One region of the Paraburkholderia sp. J41 genome, then DNA from elsewhere that is predicted to be linked to it. Evidence: riboswitches for the same ligand, from Rfam matches in the RefSeq annotation. Region 1 holds a riboswitch; each other region holds the start of a gene.
What was found. Region 1 has a riboswitch for cobalamin ahead of cobW (cobalamin biosynthesis protein CobW). Riboswitches for the same ligand answer to the same signal wherever they lie in the genome.
Positions count from the first base shown of each region.

Region 2: it holds a riboswitch for cobalamin, as region 1 does, so the genes downstream of both, U5805_RS00445 (TonB-dependent receptor domain-containing protein) here and cobW (cobalamin biosynthesis protein CobW) in region 1, are expected to answer to the same signal.
Region 3: it holds a riboswitch for cobalamin, as region 1 does, so the genes downstream of both, U5805_RS03500 (CbtB domain-containing protein) here and cobW (cobalamin biosynthesis protein CobW) in region 1, are expected to answer to the same signal.

Region 1 covers NZ_CAJMZE010000006.1:175,054-180,362, forward strand. The annotation lists gene U5805_RS08490 (cobyrinate a,c-diamide synthase) at 1-890, opposite strand, end outside; gene cobO (cob(I)yrinic acid a,c-diamide adenosyltransferase) at 891-1,493, opposite strand; gene U5805_RS08500 (cobalamin biosynthesis protein) at 1,512-1,910, opposite strand; cobalamin riboswitch at 2,114-2,379, shown strand; gene cobW (cobalamin biosynthesis protein CobW) at 2,635-3,726, shown strand; gene cobN (cobaltochelatase subunit CobN) at 3,801-5,309, shown strand, end outside.
Region 2 covers NZ_CAJMZE010000001.1:96,567-101,875, forward strand. The annotation lists gene U5805_RS00440 (cytochrome c biogenesis protein DipZ) at 1-1,660, opposite strand, end outside; cobalamin riboswitch at 2,002-2,194, shown strand; gene U5805_RS00445 (TonB-dependent receptor domain-containing protein) at 2,294-4,207, shown strand; gene U5805_RS00450 (glutamine cyclotransferase) at 4,261-4,905, opposite strand; gene U5805_RS00455 (helix-turn-helix domain-containing protein) at 4,978-5,309, opposite strand, start outside.
Region 3 covers NZ_CAJMZE010000002.1:344,554-349,862, reverse strand. The annotation lists gene U5805_RS03520 (LLM class flavin-dependent oxidoreductase) at 1-229, opposite strand, end outside; gene U5805_RS03515 (hypothetical protein) at 732-1,202, shown strand; gene U5805_RS03510 (patatin-like phospholipase family protein) at 1,249-2,238, shown strand; gene U5805_RS03505 (histidine phosphatase family protein) at 2,275-2,946, opposite strand; cobalamin riboswitch at 2,981-3,143, shown strand; gene U5805_RS03500 (CbtB domain-containing protein) at 3,186-3,404, shown strand; gene U5805_RS03495 (CbtA family protein) at 3,417-4,163, shown strand; gene U5805_RS03490 (ABC transporter ATP-binding protein) at 4,498-5,309, shown strand, end outside.

The DNA of each region.
Region 1 (5,309 bases):
AGCACGGCCGCGTGCAGTTCGGGATAGCCGCCGGGCAGCCAGACTGCGTCGGCGTTCGCGGGCGCGGGTTCGTCGGCGAGCGGCGAAAAGCGGCTCACGCGCGCGCCCATGGCTTCGAGCAGCGCGACGTTCGCGGGGTAGACGAACGAGAACGCGGCATCGTGCGCCACGGCGACATGGCGGCCTTCGAGCAGGCGCGGCACGGCGCCGCCACGTGCCGGTTCTTCGAATGCGACGGGCGGCGGCAGTTCCGCGAGCGACGTATGCGCGAGCGCTTCGGCGGCGCGGTCGAGGCGCGCGTCGAGATCGGCGATCTCGCTTGCCTGATGCAAGCCCAGATGTCGATCGGGCAATTCGAGCAACGCGTCGCTCGAAACGTGACCGAGCCAGCGCACGTCATCGGGCAAGGCTTCCTGGAGCATTTGCGCGTGGCGCGCGGAGCCCACGCGGTTCGCCATTACGCCATGAAACGGCACGTCGGCGCGAAAATGCGCCAGGCCGAACGCAATGGCGCCGAACGTTTGCGCCATCGACTTCGCGCTCACCACGGCCGCCACGGGCACGTCGAACGTGCGCGCGAGATCGGCGCTGCTCGGCGTGCCGTCGAACAAACCCATCACGCCTTCGATCAGAATGAGATCCGCCTCGCGCGCGGCTTGTGCCAGCAACGCACGGCACGCCTCTTCTCCCACCATCCACAGATCGAGCGACTGCACGGGCGCGCCGCTCGCATGCGCCAGTATCATCGGGTCGAGAAAATCCGGCCCGGTCTTGAACACGCGCACGCGCCGCCCCGCCTGCCGATGCAAGCGCGCGAGACCCGCCGTGAGCGTGGTCTTGCCTTGACCCGATGCAGGCGCGCTAACGAACAGCGCGGGGCACGCAATCATTTAGAACTCCACACCTTTTTGCGCCTTCACGCCTTGCTCGCGATACGGATGCTTGACGAGGCGCATTTCGGTGACGAGGTCGGCGGCTTCGAGCAGCGCTTCGGGCGCGTGACGCCCCGTGATGACCACGTGTACGTGCGGCGCGCGCGCGTTGACCACGCCAAGCACTTCGTCGAGCGGCAGATAGTCGTACTTCAGCACGGTGTTCAGTTCGTCGAGAATCACCATGACGTACTCGCCGCTTTCGATCATGCGCTTCGCTTCGTTCCAGCCCTTGCGCGCGGTGGCCATATCGGCGTCGCGGTTCTGCGTGTTCCAGGTGTAGCCGTCGCCCATCGTCACGAATTCGCAATGCGCCACGCTGCCGAGAAAATCGCGTTCGGCCGTATGCAGCGCGCCCTTGATGAACTGCACCACGCCCAGTTTCATGCCGTGGCCGAGCACGCGCACGGCCATGCCGAACGCGGCCGTGCTTTTCCCCTTGCCGTTGCCGGTGTTGACGATCAACAGACCTTTTTCGAGCGTCGCCGAAGCCTGCTTTTTCTCGTGGCCTTCGCGGCGGCGTTGGGTCATGCGCAAGTGCGATTCGGGATCGGTTTTCATCGTCGATGTCGGGTGATTTCAGGTGAGCTTGAGCGCGATCGCGACGGTCACGCCGTCGAGCGCGAGTTTGCCGCGCACGAGCGGGCCGCCGTTTGCCGCGAGCCGCGCGCACGGTTCGCAAACGCCGTCCACGCCATGACGCGCGCGCGCGGCGAGCGAGGGCGGCGAGAGCGCGGGCATTGCGTCGATCTGTTCGCGCGTGAAGGCGGCGAGCGCGAGCGCATGCGCGGCGCAGAATTCGCGCAACGCGGGTTCGCCGGCTTTCGCGGCGAGCGTCGCCACCGCCGCCACGCGCGCGATCGGCCAGTCGCCAAGCGCCGCCTGCACCGCCGCCTCCAGTTGGGCGAGCGTCACGCCGCGCCGGCAGCCGATGCCGATGGCGAGCGGCGCGGCGCTGCCATCGGCGTCGGCCGGCATCGAAGCGAAAACAGCGGAAAACAAGGCGCGATTCACGGCGAAGGCGGATAAAGACGTGACAAAGCGGGCGGAAGCGTTTCGTAAAGCCGCGGTGAAACCCCGGCGGAACCCGCGAATTGCGCGCTACGATAGCACACGCGCTTTCGCGCGCGAGCGCTCGCCGGCTTTCAGCGCGCTTCCTTGACGCGGGAACCTCGCGCGCCTACACTCGCACGCACTCTGGTGCTCGCGCGCGCAAACTGGCGCGCGCAGTTAAACGGGAATCAGGGAGCCATCCCGCCACGGGCACGGCCAACCTGAACTGCACCCGCAACGGTACAACGAGCGCGGCAATCGAGCGAAGCATCGCACGAACGCCGCAAGCCGCTTTCACGAAGCCACTGTGCGAAACGCCCGCAAGGACGTTCGCGCGGGAAGGCGAGGCGGCGCATCGTCAGTCCGGATACCGGCCAGAAACGAGGATTCGCGCTGCGGGGATGCGGCGTAGAAGCCGTGACTTTCATGCTTTCATGCGATCGGCGGGCGTGGCCCGCGTTGCGTTCGAGAGCGATCGGAATCGTTCGTCCCCAAGGGAAGCCGCCGCGCCATGCAGCGCCGTGCCGTTGCGCGCGCAACGTTTTCGGCGCGCGCGAACGCATGCGCCTTGGCAGGCCGCTTCCCGGTTCGAACGATCGAGATTCGCATCGCGCCACGTTGGCCTCGCCGGGCGCCGAAGGAGCACTTCATGCAGATGCGCAAGATTCCGGTCACCATCGTGACGGGCTTTCTCGGCAGCGGTAAAACCACGCTGCTGCGTCACATTCTTCGTCACGCGGGCGGCCTGCGCGTGGCCGTGATCGTCAACGAATTCGGCGAACTCGGTATCGACGGCGAAATTCTGCGCGGCTGCGGCATAGGCTGCGATGAAAACGGCAACGAGACCGAAGGCCAGCTTTACGAACTCGCGAACGGTTGCCTTTGCTGCACCGTGCAGGAAGAGTTTTTTCCGGTGATGGAGCAACTGCTCGAACGTCGCGGCGAGATCGACCACGTGCTGATCGAAACCTCGGGGCTCGCGCTGCCGAAGCCGCTCGTGCAGGCGTTCAACTGGCCTTCCATTCGCAACGCGTTCACGGTCGATGCGGTCGTGACCGTGGTCGATGCGCCCGCGGCCGCAAGCGGCCAGTTCGCGGAAAACCCGCTGGCCGTGGATGCGCAGCGCCGTGCCGATCCGAATCTCGATCACGAGTCGCCGCTGCACGAGTTGTTCGAAGACCAGCTCAGCGCCGCCGACCTCGTCATTCTCAACAAGACCGATCTGCTCGACGAAGCCGGGCAGGATGCGCTCGTTGCGCAGTTGCGCGAAGAACTGCCGCCGCAGGTGAAGATCGTGCGCGCGCAGCACGGCAAGCTCGACCTGCATACGCTGCTCGGGCTCGAAGCCGCATCGGAAGAAAGCATTCATCTGCGTCACGATCACCATGGTTCCGCCGACGACGCCGACCATCATCACGACGAGTTCGACTCGGTCGTGGTGGCCGCGCAGGTCGCCTCGCGCGACGCCGCGATCGAAGCGCTCCAGCAACTCGTCGACGCGCACACGATTTATCGCGTGAAGGGTTTCGCCGCTTTGCCGGGCGCGCCCATGCGCCTCGTGATTCAAGGCGTGGGCCGCCGTTTCGACAGCTATTTCGACCGCCGCTGGAATGCGCAGGAAAGCGCTGCGCAACCGCTCGCGAGCCGCTTCGTGCTGATCGGCGAGGACCTCGAAGGCGCGGCGCTGCAAGCGGCGTTCGAAGCCGCGCTCGCGCAAACGCAAACCACGCCCGCGAAGTGAGCGCCGCAATGATGTCACGCACGCCGCACATGCCACACACGCCACACACGCCACGCACGTAACGAGGCCGCGAGATGCATTTGCTGCGCACCACGCCGGGCGGTTTCGTCGACGACACGCAAGGCGTGGTTCGCGTCGACCAGCAGCCGGCCGAAATCGTCGTGCTGAGTTCCGCCGACACGACGCTCGCCTTGCTCGCGAGCGTCGTGCCCCGCTTGCCCGAGGGCTTTCCGGCCGTGCGGCTCGCGAACGTCACCTATTTGCGGCAGAACGCTTCGGTGGACTTTTATGTCGACGACGTGTTGCAGCATGCGCGCGTGGTGGTGGTCGATCATCTGGGCGGCGAGGCATATTGGCCATACGGCATCGAACAGGTGGTCGCGCTTGCCGGGCGGCGCGCGCAGTTGCTCGCGATGTTTTCGGGCGACTTGCAGGAAGACCCGAATCTCATCGCGAGAAGCCGCGCCGAGCCCGCGTTTTGCCGCTTGCTGTGGCGCTATCTGCGCGAAGGCGGCGCGGCGAACGCCGAGTCGTTTTTGCGCGCGCTGGCGTGGCGCGCGTTCGGTTGGGGCACGGAGCCGCCGCCGCCGGTCGCGCTGCCTGCCGCCGCGCTTTATTGCCCGCAGCGCGACGTGGCGACCATCGACGCATGGCGCGCGCGCTGGAAGCCCGGCGCGAGCGTGGTCGCGCTGCTGTTTTACAAGGCGCATTTGCAGGCCGCGAATACGGCGGCCTTTGACGCGCTGATCGAAGCGCTGATCGAACGCGGCATGAATCCGCTGCCGCTCGCCATCACGTCGCTCAAGGACGCGCTGAGCCGCGACGTGCTCGCGCAGCTCGCGGCCGAGCATGACGTGGCGCTCGTGTTGAACACCACGGCGTTCGCGGCTTCGTCGCTGGACGATCCCGAGCCGATCGAGATCGCCGGCGACGCGCCCGTGCTGCAAGTGATCCTGAGCGGCGGCAATCGCGACGACTGGCTCAAGGACAATCACGGCCTCAATTCGCGCGACATCGCCATGCATATCGCGCTGCCCGAAGTGGACGGCCGCGTGATTACGCGCGCGATCAGTTTCAAGGGACTCGCGTATCACTGCAAGCATACGCAAGTGGACGTGGTGCGTTATCAGCCCGACGAGGAACGCGTGGCATTCGTCGCGGAACTGGCTCGGCGCTGGTGCGCATTGCGCAGGATTCCGAACGAAAAGAAAAAGCTCGCGCTCGTGCTCGCCAACTACCCGACGAGCGAAGGGCGCATCGGCAACGGCGTGGGGCTCGATACGCCCGCATCCGTCGTGGGCATCTTGCGCATGCTGCGCGACGAAGGTTATCGCACGGCCGACGTTCCCGCCGACGGCGAAGCGCTCATGCAGGCGCTCACGCAAGGCGTGACCAACGACCCCGGCACGCGCGCGCTGCGGCCCGCGTGGCAAAGTCTTTCGCTCGACGACTACCGCGCGCGCTTCGCGCAACTGCCGGTGGAGGCGCAGAACGCATTGATCGGGCGTTGGGGCGCGCCCGAGCAAGACCCGACGGTACGGCGCGGGCGCTTCATGATCGCGGGCTGGCGCTGCGGCCAGGTG
Region 2 (5,309 bases), on a different contig from region 1:
GAAACCGCACGGGCTTGCCGTTCGCCGCCGGCCCCAGCACGAGATGCAGATCGCGCGCATGGAAGCGATAAACGATGTCGCCGCCCGCCGCGTCGAGGTCGGTGTGTTCCGCGCCGAGCGTCCACGTGCCCGCCAGCGCCCACTGGTTCAGATCGAGCGGACCGGCCTCGTAGCGATGCGGCGCGTCGGCGACAGGGTCGCCCTTCGAGGCGAAACCGTGCGCGCGCTGATAGCCGAGATAGGTTTCCGGCGACTGCACGGCGGTCATCGTGGACGCGGCTTCGACGCCCTTGCCCGTATCCGTGACGAAGCCGCCCGGCACGTTCTTCGCGCCCGCTTCGGTCAGCAGCTCGCGAATCACCTGTTCGGATTCCTGATAATTGCCTTCGCCGAAGTGATGATGGCGAATCTGCCCTTGCGCATCGACGAAATAATGCGCGGGCCAATACTCGTTGTCGAACGCGCGCCAGATCGCATAGTTGTTGTCGATGGCTACCGGATAGTCGATCTTGAGATCGCTCACCGCCCGCCGCACGTTGCCGATGTCTTTCTCGAAGGCGAACTCGGGCGCATGCACGCCGATCACGACCAGGCCGGAGGCGCGATATTTGTCGGCCCACGCTTGCACGTAAGGCAGCGCGCGCAGGCAGTTGATGCACGAGTAGGTCCAGAAGTCGACGAGCACGACCTTGCCGCGCAAACCGGCCGCCGTGAGCGGCGGCGAATTGAGCCACTGCACCGCGCCGCCCAGGTCCGGCAACCGGCCTTCCACGGGCAGCGCGCCGGTTGCCGAGGTTTTCGCCGCGACGGCGCCGTGGCTCGTGTCGTTCGTGCCGTTCGTGTCGGCGGCTTGTGCGTTTGCGTTTGCTCGTGCGTTCGCGTTTGCCTGCAAGCTGACTGGCGAATTCGCCTGCGCGCCGGCCTCGCGCGAATGCACGCGGTCGAGCAAGCCTTGCTCGATCTGATTGGTGCCCGCGAGCGACACGCGCGCGAGAACGCCGGTATCCAGATGCAGCGCGATGGCGGCCACGCCCGCCAGCACCGCGACGCCCAGCGCGCGCCGCAGCCATTCGCCCGCGCCCAGCGAGCGCTTCATGGCCGCGAACACCTTGCCGCCCACGAGCAGCGCGAGCGCCAGCGAAGTGGCCGCGCCCGCCGCATACGCGAGCAGCAGCAGCGAAGTGCGCGCGCTCGCACCTTGCAGCGCCGCGCCGGTCAGGATCAGGCCCAGAATCGGGCCCGCGCACGGCGCCCACAGCAAGCCCGTCGCCACGCCCAGCAGCAGCGAGGCGCCCACGCCCGAGCCCGCGCCCTTGCGCTGCGCGTCGCCGGCCGTTTCCGAAAGGCGCGAGCCGAACGCCACGAGCGGGCGCGTCAGCCGCTCGGCCACCGCGGGCACGAGCAGCGTCACGCCGAACACGACGAGCAGCACGAGCGCGGCCGCGCGGCCATACTGGTTCGCCGCCACGGCCCAGCCGCCGCCCACGGCCGCGAGCGCGCCCACCGCGCTGAACGAGAGCGCCATGCCGACGAGCAGCGGCAGGCCGCTGCGCACGAACGGCCGCCCGGTGCGAGCGAACACGAAAGGCAGCACCGGCAGGATGCACGGACTGACGATGGTCAGCACGCCGCCGAGCCAGGCAATCAGGAACAAAGCCATTTTGCGTATCTCCACCGCTGCCCGCGCCGCAATGCGCCGCGCGGTTCCAGCGGCCTTCGAACGGATAAACACCCGGCGCGAGTGTCTATTCCGCGGCGCGTTGTATCCGTTTTGTATCCGCTCGGCACCTTCGGAAAAGGGTGCGATCGGCGCTGGCGGATCGCGGGCTTTCACGCCCGCCTGCGCGCGACTGGCGCAAGGCTAGGCAAGCGACGCGGCGCCGACGCAAGACCGCGCGCGAACCGCATCATCGAAACGCCATGTCGCGCGCGATCCGGCGTTTTCGCCACACTTCGCGCCGCAATATCGACGCGCGGGTTGACGCCCGGGCGGCGCGGCCATTACCCTTGCGCGCTGATGGTTCCCGGCGACGGGATCAAAAGGGAACGCAGTGAGGCACACGCCGAGTCTGCGGCTGCCCCCGCAACTGTAAGCGGCGAGTTCGCGCCCACTCAGGCCACTGGGAAACCGGGAAGGCCGGCGTCGAACGGCGACCCGCGAGCCAGGAGACCTGCCATCGCGTCAGTCCAGCAGCCGCAGCGGGCGGGGTCCCCCAATGCGCCAAAGCGCCGCGCCCGCGCGGTCGCCCGTTGCACGGACAGCCCGCAATCAGGAGCTGTTTCCAGCCGCATCATGAAGTTTTCCAGCCTATTCCTCGCGTCGGCCGCGCTCGCCTGCGCCTCGCAAGCCGCTTTCGCCGACAGCAACGCCGATCCCGACGCCGGCGCCACCTTGCCGAACATCCTCGTGACCGGCGACACCCAGCGTCTGCCGCAATCGTTCGACGGCCGCTACGCCAGCACGCAGGTGCTCACGCGCACCGACCTCGACCGCCTTTCGCCCGCCGACCCGAGCATCACGCAGGCGCTCGCCACGCTGCCCGGCGTGAGCGTCGCGCAAAACGGCGGCCCCGGCACGACGGCGGCGGTGAGCATTCGCGGTTCGTCGGCAAGCCAGGTGGCGGTGTTCATCGACGGCATTCGCGTGGGTTCGGCCACCACGGGCTCCGCCGCCTGGGCCGACCTGCCGACTTCGTCGTTCGATCGCGCCGAGGTGATTTCCGGCCCCGCGGCGGCCTCGTTCGGCGCGGACGCCGTGGGCGGCGTGGTGCAACTCTTCACGCGCCATGCGTCGAATCAGCCGAACCAGACCACGGTCTCGTTCGGCGGCGGCTCGAACAAGACCTTCGACACGCAACTGCGCACCTCGGGCACGATCGCCTCGACGGGACCGCTCGCGGCGCTCGGCGGCCTCACGTATTCGCTCGGCCTGCACGACTACGCCACGGCCGGCATCGACGCCACGCAGCCCTACGCCTACGGTCACGAGAACGGCCGCAATCCGTACCACGCGCAGGACCTGGACGCGCGCCTCGGCTATGCGCACCACGACTGGTCGATCTCCACCTTCGCGCTGTATCACCGCAGCGATCTCTCGTACGACAATCTCGGCGGCGACGACCGGCAGCGCGACAATCAGCTCACGACGGGCATTGCGTTCCATCTCGACATCACGCCGACCACGCAATTCGACCAGTCGCTCGGTTACGCCACGGACCGCCAGTTCCTCTACGCGAACGACCGGTCGATCGCCACCGACGAGATCGACTCGACGCGGCTTTCCACCTCCACCTCGCTCACGCATCAGGAGACCGGCCACACGCTGCTCGGCCAGCCGCTTTCCGGCGAAACCCGGCTCGCGTACGACTTCACGCGCGAACTGGCGTTCCTGCCCGTCGACATTCCGGGCGGCGTGCCCGCGCGCAACGACTCGGCCGTCTCGGTGCATCAGTCGGCGACGCTCGGCCCGCTCACGCTGTTCCTCGCCGGACGCCACGAAATCGTGCAAGGGCGCGCGGTCAACACGGGCAACGCCGCGCTCGCCTGGGCAATCACGCCGGTGTACACGGCGCGCATGTCGTACGGCAACGCGTTCCGCCTGCCCACCTTCGACGACCTCTACTATCCCGGTTACGCGAACCCCAACCTCCAGCCCGAGCGCAGCAATTCGGTGGAAATCGCGCTCGATGCGAACACCGCCTTCGGCACGTTCACGGCGGCGCTCTACGACACGCGCGTACACGATCTCATCACCTACGACGCGGCCACCTTCCTGCCCGTGAACGTGGGCAAGGCGCGCGTGCAGGGGCTCGACCTCTCGTACAAGGGCACGCTCGGCCGGTACACGCCCGTCAGTCTCGCCGTCGGCATTCTGAACCCGCAGGACGTGAGCGATCAGACGTGGCTCAACCGCCGGCCGCGCCAGACCGTGAGCCTTTCCGTCGATCACAGCTGGGACGAATTCCACCTGCACGCGCTGAGCACGGGCGTTTCGCTGCTCTACGGCGGATCGACGTTCGACGATCAGTACAACAGCATCTATCTGCCCTCGTACACGACCGTGAGCTTGCGCGCGTCGTATCGGGTGAACGCGCATCTCGCGCTTTCGGCTTCGCTCGCGAATCTGTTCGACCGGCAGTACGCGACCGTGTACGGCTATCGCTCGCTCGGGCGCACGGCGTTCGGCAAGATCAGCTATACCTTTTAACCGCCTGCTTTAAAGGCGCTTTAAAAGCGTTTTAAAGCGCTTTAAAAGCGCCTTCAATCCCGCGGCCCCGGCGGACGGCGCACGGTGCGGATTTTTCCGCTCTTGCCGCCGCCGCAGAAGAACTGGCCCGCGCCGTCGGATTCCATGCCCGAAACGGCGGTGCCTTCGGGCATGTCGAGCTGCTCGATCACGCCGCCCGTTTGCGGATCGAGGCGGCGCAGCGCGCTTTCGTCGCCTTCCCAGGTGCCGTGCCACAACTCGCCGTCCACCCATGTGACGCCCGTCACGAAGCGGTTCGACTCGATCGTGCGCAGGATCGCCCCGGTCTGCGGATCGATCTGATGAATCTTGCGCGCGCGATATTCGCCCACCCAGAGTGTGCCGTCGTGCCACGCGAGCCCCGAATCGCCGCCGTTGCCGGGTGCCGGAATCGTGGCGAGCACGCGGCCCGACTCGGGATCGATCTTATGGATGCCGCTTTCGGCGATCTGGAACAGATGCCGCCCGTCGAACGCCGTGCCCGCGTGCGCGGCCACCTCGATCGCACGCCGCGTTTGCCCGCTCGCCGGGTCGAGCGTGACGATGCCGTCGCCCACGGCGAACCACACCTGGCGCCCGTCGTAAGTGAGGCCGTGTACCGCGTCGATGCCGGGAAAAGGACCGTATTCGCGGACGATCTCCGCTGCCATGCGCTTCATGTTCCGCTCCGTGTTTTCATGTCGGCCGATGCGTTTCCGGCGATGCGTCCGCGACGTATCGGCACGTTCATGCTAATCGCCCGGCAGCGGCGCGGGGAGTAACAAGGTCGTCGCGAATCCGGGCATGGGCGGCGTGGTCCAGCGCCGCGCGCGCCCGTGGCCGTACGATTGCGCCTTGCCCGCCGCCGCGAGCGCGTCGAGCGCGCGCTGCACCGTGCGCTGGCTCGCGCCCAGCGCGATGGCTAGCGCGGAACTGGACCACGATTCGCCGTCGGCGAGAAAGGCCAGCACGGCCGCGTGTTTTTCCTCGACGGGCCGCGCCAGCACCACGGCTTCCCTCGCTTCGGCAGGCGTGATCGCAAAGCCGGATTTCGTGGCGTCGATTCGCGCGAGCGGTTCGAGCA
Region 3 (5,309 bases), on a different contig from region 1:
TGCCGCCCGAGCCCACGCGGATCGTGCTGGTGCCGCCCGCCACGTGGCCGATCACGACCGAGGTGGCCGCGCTCGCGATGCCCGTCATGTTGTGATGCTCGGCAAGCCAGTAGCGATGGAAGCCCAGGCGCTCGGCGTGCCGCGCGAGGTCGAGCGTGTTGGCGAGCGCGACGCCGGCGTGCGAGCCGGCCGGAATGGGCGAGAGATCGAGTACGGAAAAGGGGATCATGGCGTTCTGCGCGGGGTAGGAGGGCGCGGCTGCCGCAACAAGGCGTTGCATTCGACGCCGCGGGGCAGCCGCAAGGCGGAGCCCATTGTGCCAAAGCGCCTTCGTTCGTGCTGGCGGCGCCCGGGAGTCCCTGCCGGCCGCGTGGTTACAGGTCGCGCCGTGGGATCGCTCTTGGCGCCGGTGGCAATATCGGCATCGGCATCGGCGTTGCCGCGAACCGCGAACCACGAACCGCGCGTATCGCCCGTATCGCTCGTATCGCCCATATCGCTCATACTGCCCGCGAAATCGCACGGCACGCGCCATTGACGGTACATTGTGGGGACGTAGCGCGCGAGCCGCTCCGCGCGCAGGGTTTTTTTCTCGCCGATATCGTTGCAGGCTCATGAGATTGCGCTTCGAACGCCGCGCCTTTGCCGCCCTCGCTTGCTGCGCGCTCGTGGTGCTCGTGGTGCTCCCCGGCTGCGGCCGCGACGGCGCCGATTTCCTCTCGACCGACCGCATGTGGCAAGCCCTCAAGACCGTCTTCGATTCGATCAAGCCCGACGCGCTCCGGCTCAAGGGCCTCACGCCGGGCGTCTCGACGCTCGAGCAGGTGCGTGCGCAAATGGGCCGGCCGGAGACCGAGCGCGTGTTCGAGGACGGCTCCCGGCGGCTCGAATATCCGCGCGGTCCGGCGGGCCTCAAGACGTGGATGGTCGACGTCGGCGCGAACGGGCGGCTCGTGGCCGTCACGCAGGCGCTCACGGCGCAGAACTTCGCGCAGATCCGCCTCGGCATGAGCGAGGACGCGGTGCGGCAACGGCTCGGCAAGCCGGGCCAGGTGGCGTATTACCGTTTAAAGAAGGAGACGGTGTGGAGCTGGAAGTGGGAAGAAGGGGGCGTGACGCCCGAAGCGTATTTCAATGTGCATTTCGGCCCGGACGGGCGCGTTTCGACGACTTCGCGCTCCGACGTCCTGCGCGGGCATTGAGCCGTTCCGACATCGCCGCCGCGCGGGGCGAAGCGAGGCCGGCATGGTGACGCATCGGCGGCGGCCGCGGCGCGTGGGGCTCGTGCTCGGCGGCGGCGCCGCGCGCGGCTGGGCGCATATCGGCGCGATCCGCGCGCTGGAGGAAGCCGGCATCAAGCCCGACGTGGTGTGCGGCACCTCCATCGGCGCGCTCGTGGGCGCGGTGTACGCGAACGGCGATCTCGACTGGCTCGAAGACTGGGTGAGCAAGCTCACCTGGCAGACCGTCGTGCGCTTGCTCGACCTGCGGTTTTCGGGCGGCCTGCTGGGCGGGCGCAAGGTGATCGACCTGTTCGCGCAACAGTTCAACGGCCGCGCCATCGACGACCTCAAGGTGCCGTTCGCGGCCGTGGCCACCGAACTCGACACGGGCCGCGAAGTCTGGCTGCGCGAGGGCGGCGTGGTGGACGCGGTGCGCGCCTCCATCGCCATTCCCGGCATTTTCACGCCGATCTGGCACGACGGCGTGTGGCTCGTGGACGGCGGGCTGAGCAACCCGGTGCCGGTTTCGGCCGCGCGCGCGATGCGCGCCGACACCGTGATCGCCATCGACCTCAATCACGACATTCTGAACGGCCGCGACCTGGGCGGCGCGATCGACACCGTGCCGCGCACGGTGCCGGTGGAAGCGGGCGCGGCGCCCGATGCCGCCGCGCCCGTGCCCGCGCCGCTCATGCGCCGCAACGGCAAGCGCTTTCCGGGCTGGCTTCAGCCCGCGGCGCCTGGCCCGGCGGGCGGCGTGGACGTGCGCGTGGCGCCGCCGCCCAGCGCGCGCGCGCCTTCGATGCTGAGTTCGATCGCGCAAAGCATCGACATCATGCAGGTGCGCATCACGCGCAGCCGCCTCGCGGGCGAACCCGCCGACGTGCTGATCCAGCCGCGTCTGGGCGGCATGGGCATTTTCGATTTTCACCGCGCGGGGCCGGCCGTCGCCGAAGGGCGCGCCGCCGTGCAGTACATGCTGCCCGCGATCAAGGCGCAACTGGGCCTGGAGTAGGGCGGCTCCAAGGGACGCAGGCGGCGCAGGCGGCGCTCACGCGGGGTGCGCGACCCAGACCCACCCTTCGCGCGCGCGGCGCAGCAGCACCACGTCCAGCGGCGCGATTTCGATGGCGCGCCAGCTCGCCGACGGCGCTTCGAGCGCATGCAGGATCGCCGCGCGGAGCACGCTCGCGCTCGCGAACGCGACCACCGTTTCACAGGGCGATGACGGCGACGATGACGATGATGATGGCGACTGCGACGCGAGCGCATCGAGCCACGCGCCGAGACGTGCGCGCACGTCGTCGAACGACTCGCCGCCGGGCGGACGGAACGCGGCGTCGCGCGTCCAGGCCGCCAGCGCGTCGGGCGCTTCTTGCGCGATATCGGCGAGACGGCGGCCTTGCCATGCGCCGAAACCGGCTTCGGCGAGCGCGTGCGAGCGTTCGATGCCGGCGGCGGCGAAACCGGCCGCGCGCGCCGTCGCCACGGCGATCGCGGCAGGGCTGGCGATCACGCGCGCCGAACGGCCGATTCGCGCGAGCCAGCGTTCGCGCCAGGCTTCCATTGCCGCCGCCGAACGCGCATCGAGCGCTTCGGCTTCTTCATGCGCCTCCGACTCTTCATGCGCTTCGTGCGCATCCTCGCGCGCCGTCACCGCGAACGTGCCCGCGCGCAGCGCCGCGTTTGCCGCGTGGCTCACCAGCCAGACCATCGTCGTCATTCCGAATTTTTCTCCGTCGAATCCAGCGCGACCGCGTCGCTTCGCCGCAGCGCGTAGAATACAGGGCTCACGACACGCGGAAGCCGGTGCAACTCCGGCGCGGTCGCGCCACTGTAACCGTTGCCGCCGGTCCTGCGATCACTCGCCGGATTCGCGCCGCAACGGAAGTCAGACCCGCGCGTCGTGTACCTTCAACGCAATCACGACTAACGGGGCGCGCAACCCCAGGAGAAGTCATCATGTCCGAAGCCTCTTTGCCCTTGCAGCATGCCCCGGCCGCGCCGGCGCCCATTCCGCTGCGCGAGATCCTCCCCTGGGCCGCGTTCGGCGGCCTCATGCTGCTGCTCGCGCTCTACTTCGTCGGTGCGGAACAGGGCGCGACGTCGATCTTTCCGGGCATGTACGTCCACGAGTTCGTCCACGACGGCCGCCATCTGCTCGGCTTTCCTTGCCACTGAACGGGAGCTGACATGGTTGGCAAGCTGTTGATGCGCGGGATGCTGGCTGGCATCGCCGCGGGACTGCTCACGTTCGGCTTCGCGAAGATCGCGGGCGAGCCGCAGGTCGATCGGGCCATTTCGTTCGAGCAAAAGGCCGACGCCGCGAAGGGCGAGCCGCCCGAGCCCGAACTCGTGAGCCGCGCCACGCAGTCGGGCTACGGCCTCTTTACGGGCGTGATGGTGTATGGCGCCTCCGTCGGCGGCCTGTTCGCGCTCGTGTTCGCGTTCGCGCACGGCCGCGCGGGGCGTTTGCCGGCGCGCGCGCTCTCCGCGTGGCTCGCGCTCGCGGCGTTCGTGGCGATCTATCTCGTGCCGGACATCAAATATCCGGCGAATCCGCCTTCGGTCGGCGACCCGGAGACCATCGGCTACCGCACCGGGCTCTTTTTCCTGATGATCGCGATTTCCCTTGCCGTTTCGGTGTTCTCGCTCAAGGTGCGCGCGGCGTTGGCGCCGAAGCTCGGCGGCTGGAACGCGTCGATTGCGGCGCTCGCGCTGTTCGTCGTCGTGATCGGCGCGATCCAGCTCGCGCTGCCGGCGATCGACGAAGTGCCCGCCGCGTTCCCGGCCGTGCTTCTGTGGAAGTTTCGCGCGGTGTCGATCGGCATGCAGGCGATCTTGTGGACGACCATCGGCCTCGCGTTCGGCGCCATGGCCGAACGGCTTTTCGATACGCGCGCCCGTGCAGGCGGCGTGCGGCGCCCGCGCGTTGCGTAGTCGGCGCGAAACGGCCGTTCGGTGACGGGGAGCGGCGGGGCGTTTCGTCGGGATGCCTGCTAACGCCTGATAGCGGCTGGATGCGCCTGGTACGCCTGCTAACGCCTGGTAGCGCTGTTAAGGCTCGATAAAGCTCGATAACGCCTGGCGCGGCGTTGTGCGAGCGCGGCCGCGCGAACAGGCGCCGCATCACGCCGGGCTGCGCTTCACCGCCTGCGCCGTCGGAGAACGCCCCGCCTCGCCGGGGCGTTTTTTTTACGCGCTCGCGGTGTAAAGTCTCGCCTTCGCCGGTATCGTTTGGGCTGGCTTCACCGGAAACAGGAAGGGGACGAGCATGGCCGGATCTTCGAAACCCGCGGCGGCAAACGCACCGCAAGACGGCGCGAGCACGCTCGTCGCGCGCGACATTCACAAGCGCTACGGCGACAACGAAGTGCTCAAGGGCGTGTCGCTCGACGCGAAAAAGGGCGACGTGATCAGCATCATCGGCGCGAGCGGTTCGGGCAAAAGCACCTTCCTGCGCTGCATCAACTTTCTGGAGAAGCCGAACGCGGGCGAGATCGTCGTCGACGGCGAACCGGTGCGCACGAGGGCTGGCCGCCACGGCGACCTCGAGGTGGCCGATCACCGGCAGCTTCAGCGCATTCGCACCAAGCTCGCGATGGTGTTTCAGCATTTCAATCTGTGGTCGCACATGACCGTGCTCGAAAACGTGATGGAAGCGCCGCTGCACGTGCTGGGCGTGCCGCGCCAGGAAGCCGCCGAACGCGCGCGCACGTATCTGGAGAAAGTGGGCCTCGCGCCGCGCGTGGAGAAGCAGTATCCCTCGCATCTCTCGGGCGGGCAGCAGCAGCGCGTGGCGATCGCGCGCGCCTTGGCGATGCATCCCGACGTGATGCTGTTCGACGAGCCGACGTCCGCGCTCGACCCGGAACTCGTGGGCGAAGTGCTCAAGGTCATGCAAAAGCTCGCCGAGGAAGGCCGCACGATGATCGTCGTCACGCACGAAATGGGTTTCGCGCGCAACGTGTCGAACCATGTGATGTTCCTGCATCAAGGCCGCGTGGAAGAGGAAGGCCAGCCTGCGGAGGTCTTTGCGAACCCGAGGAGCGAGCGGCTGCGCCAGTTTCTGTCGGGCAGCCTCAA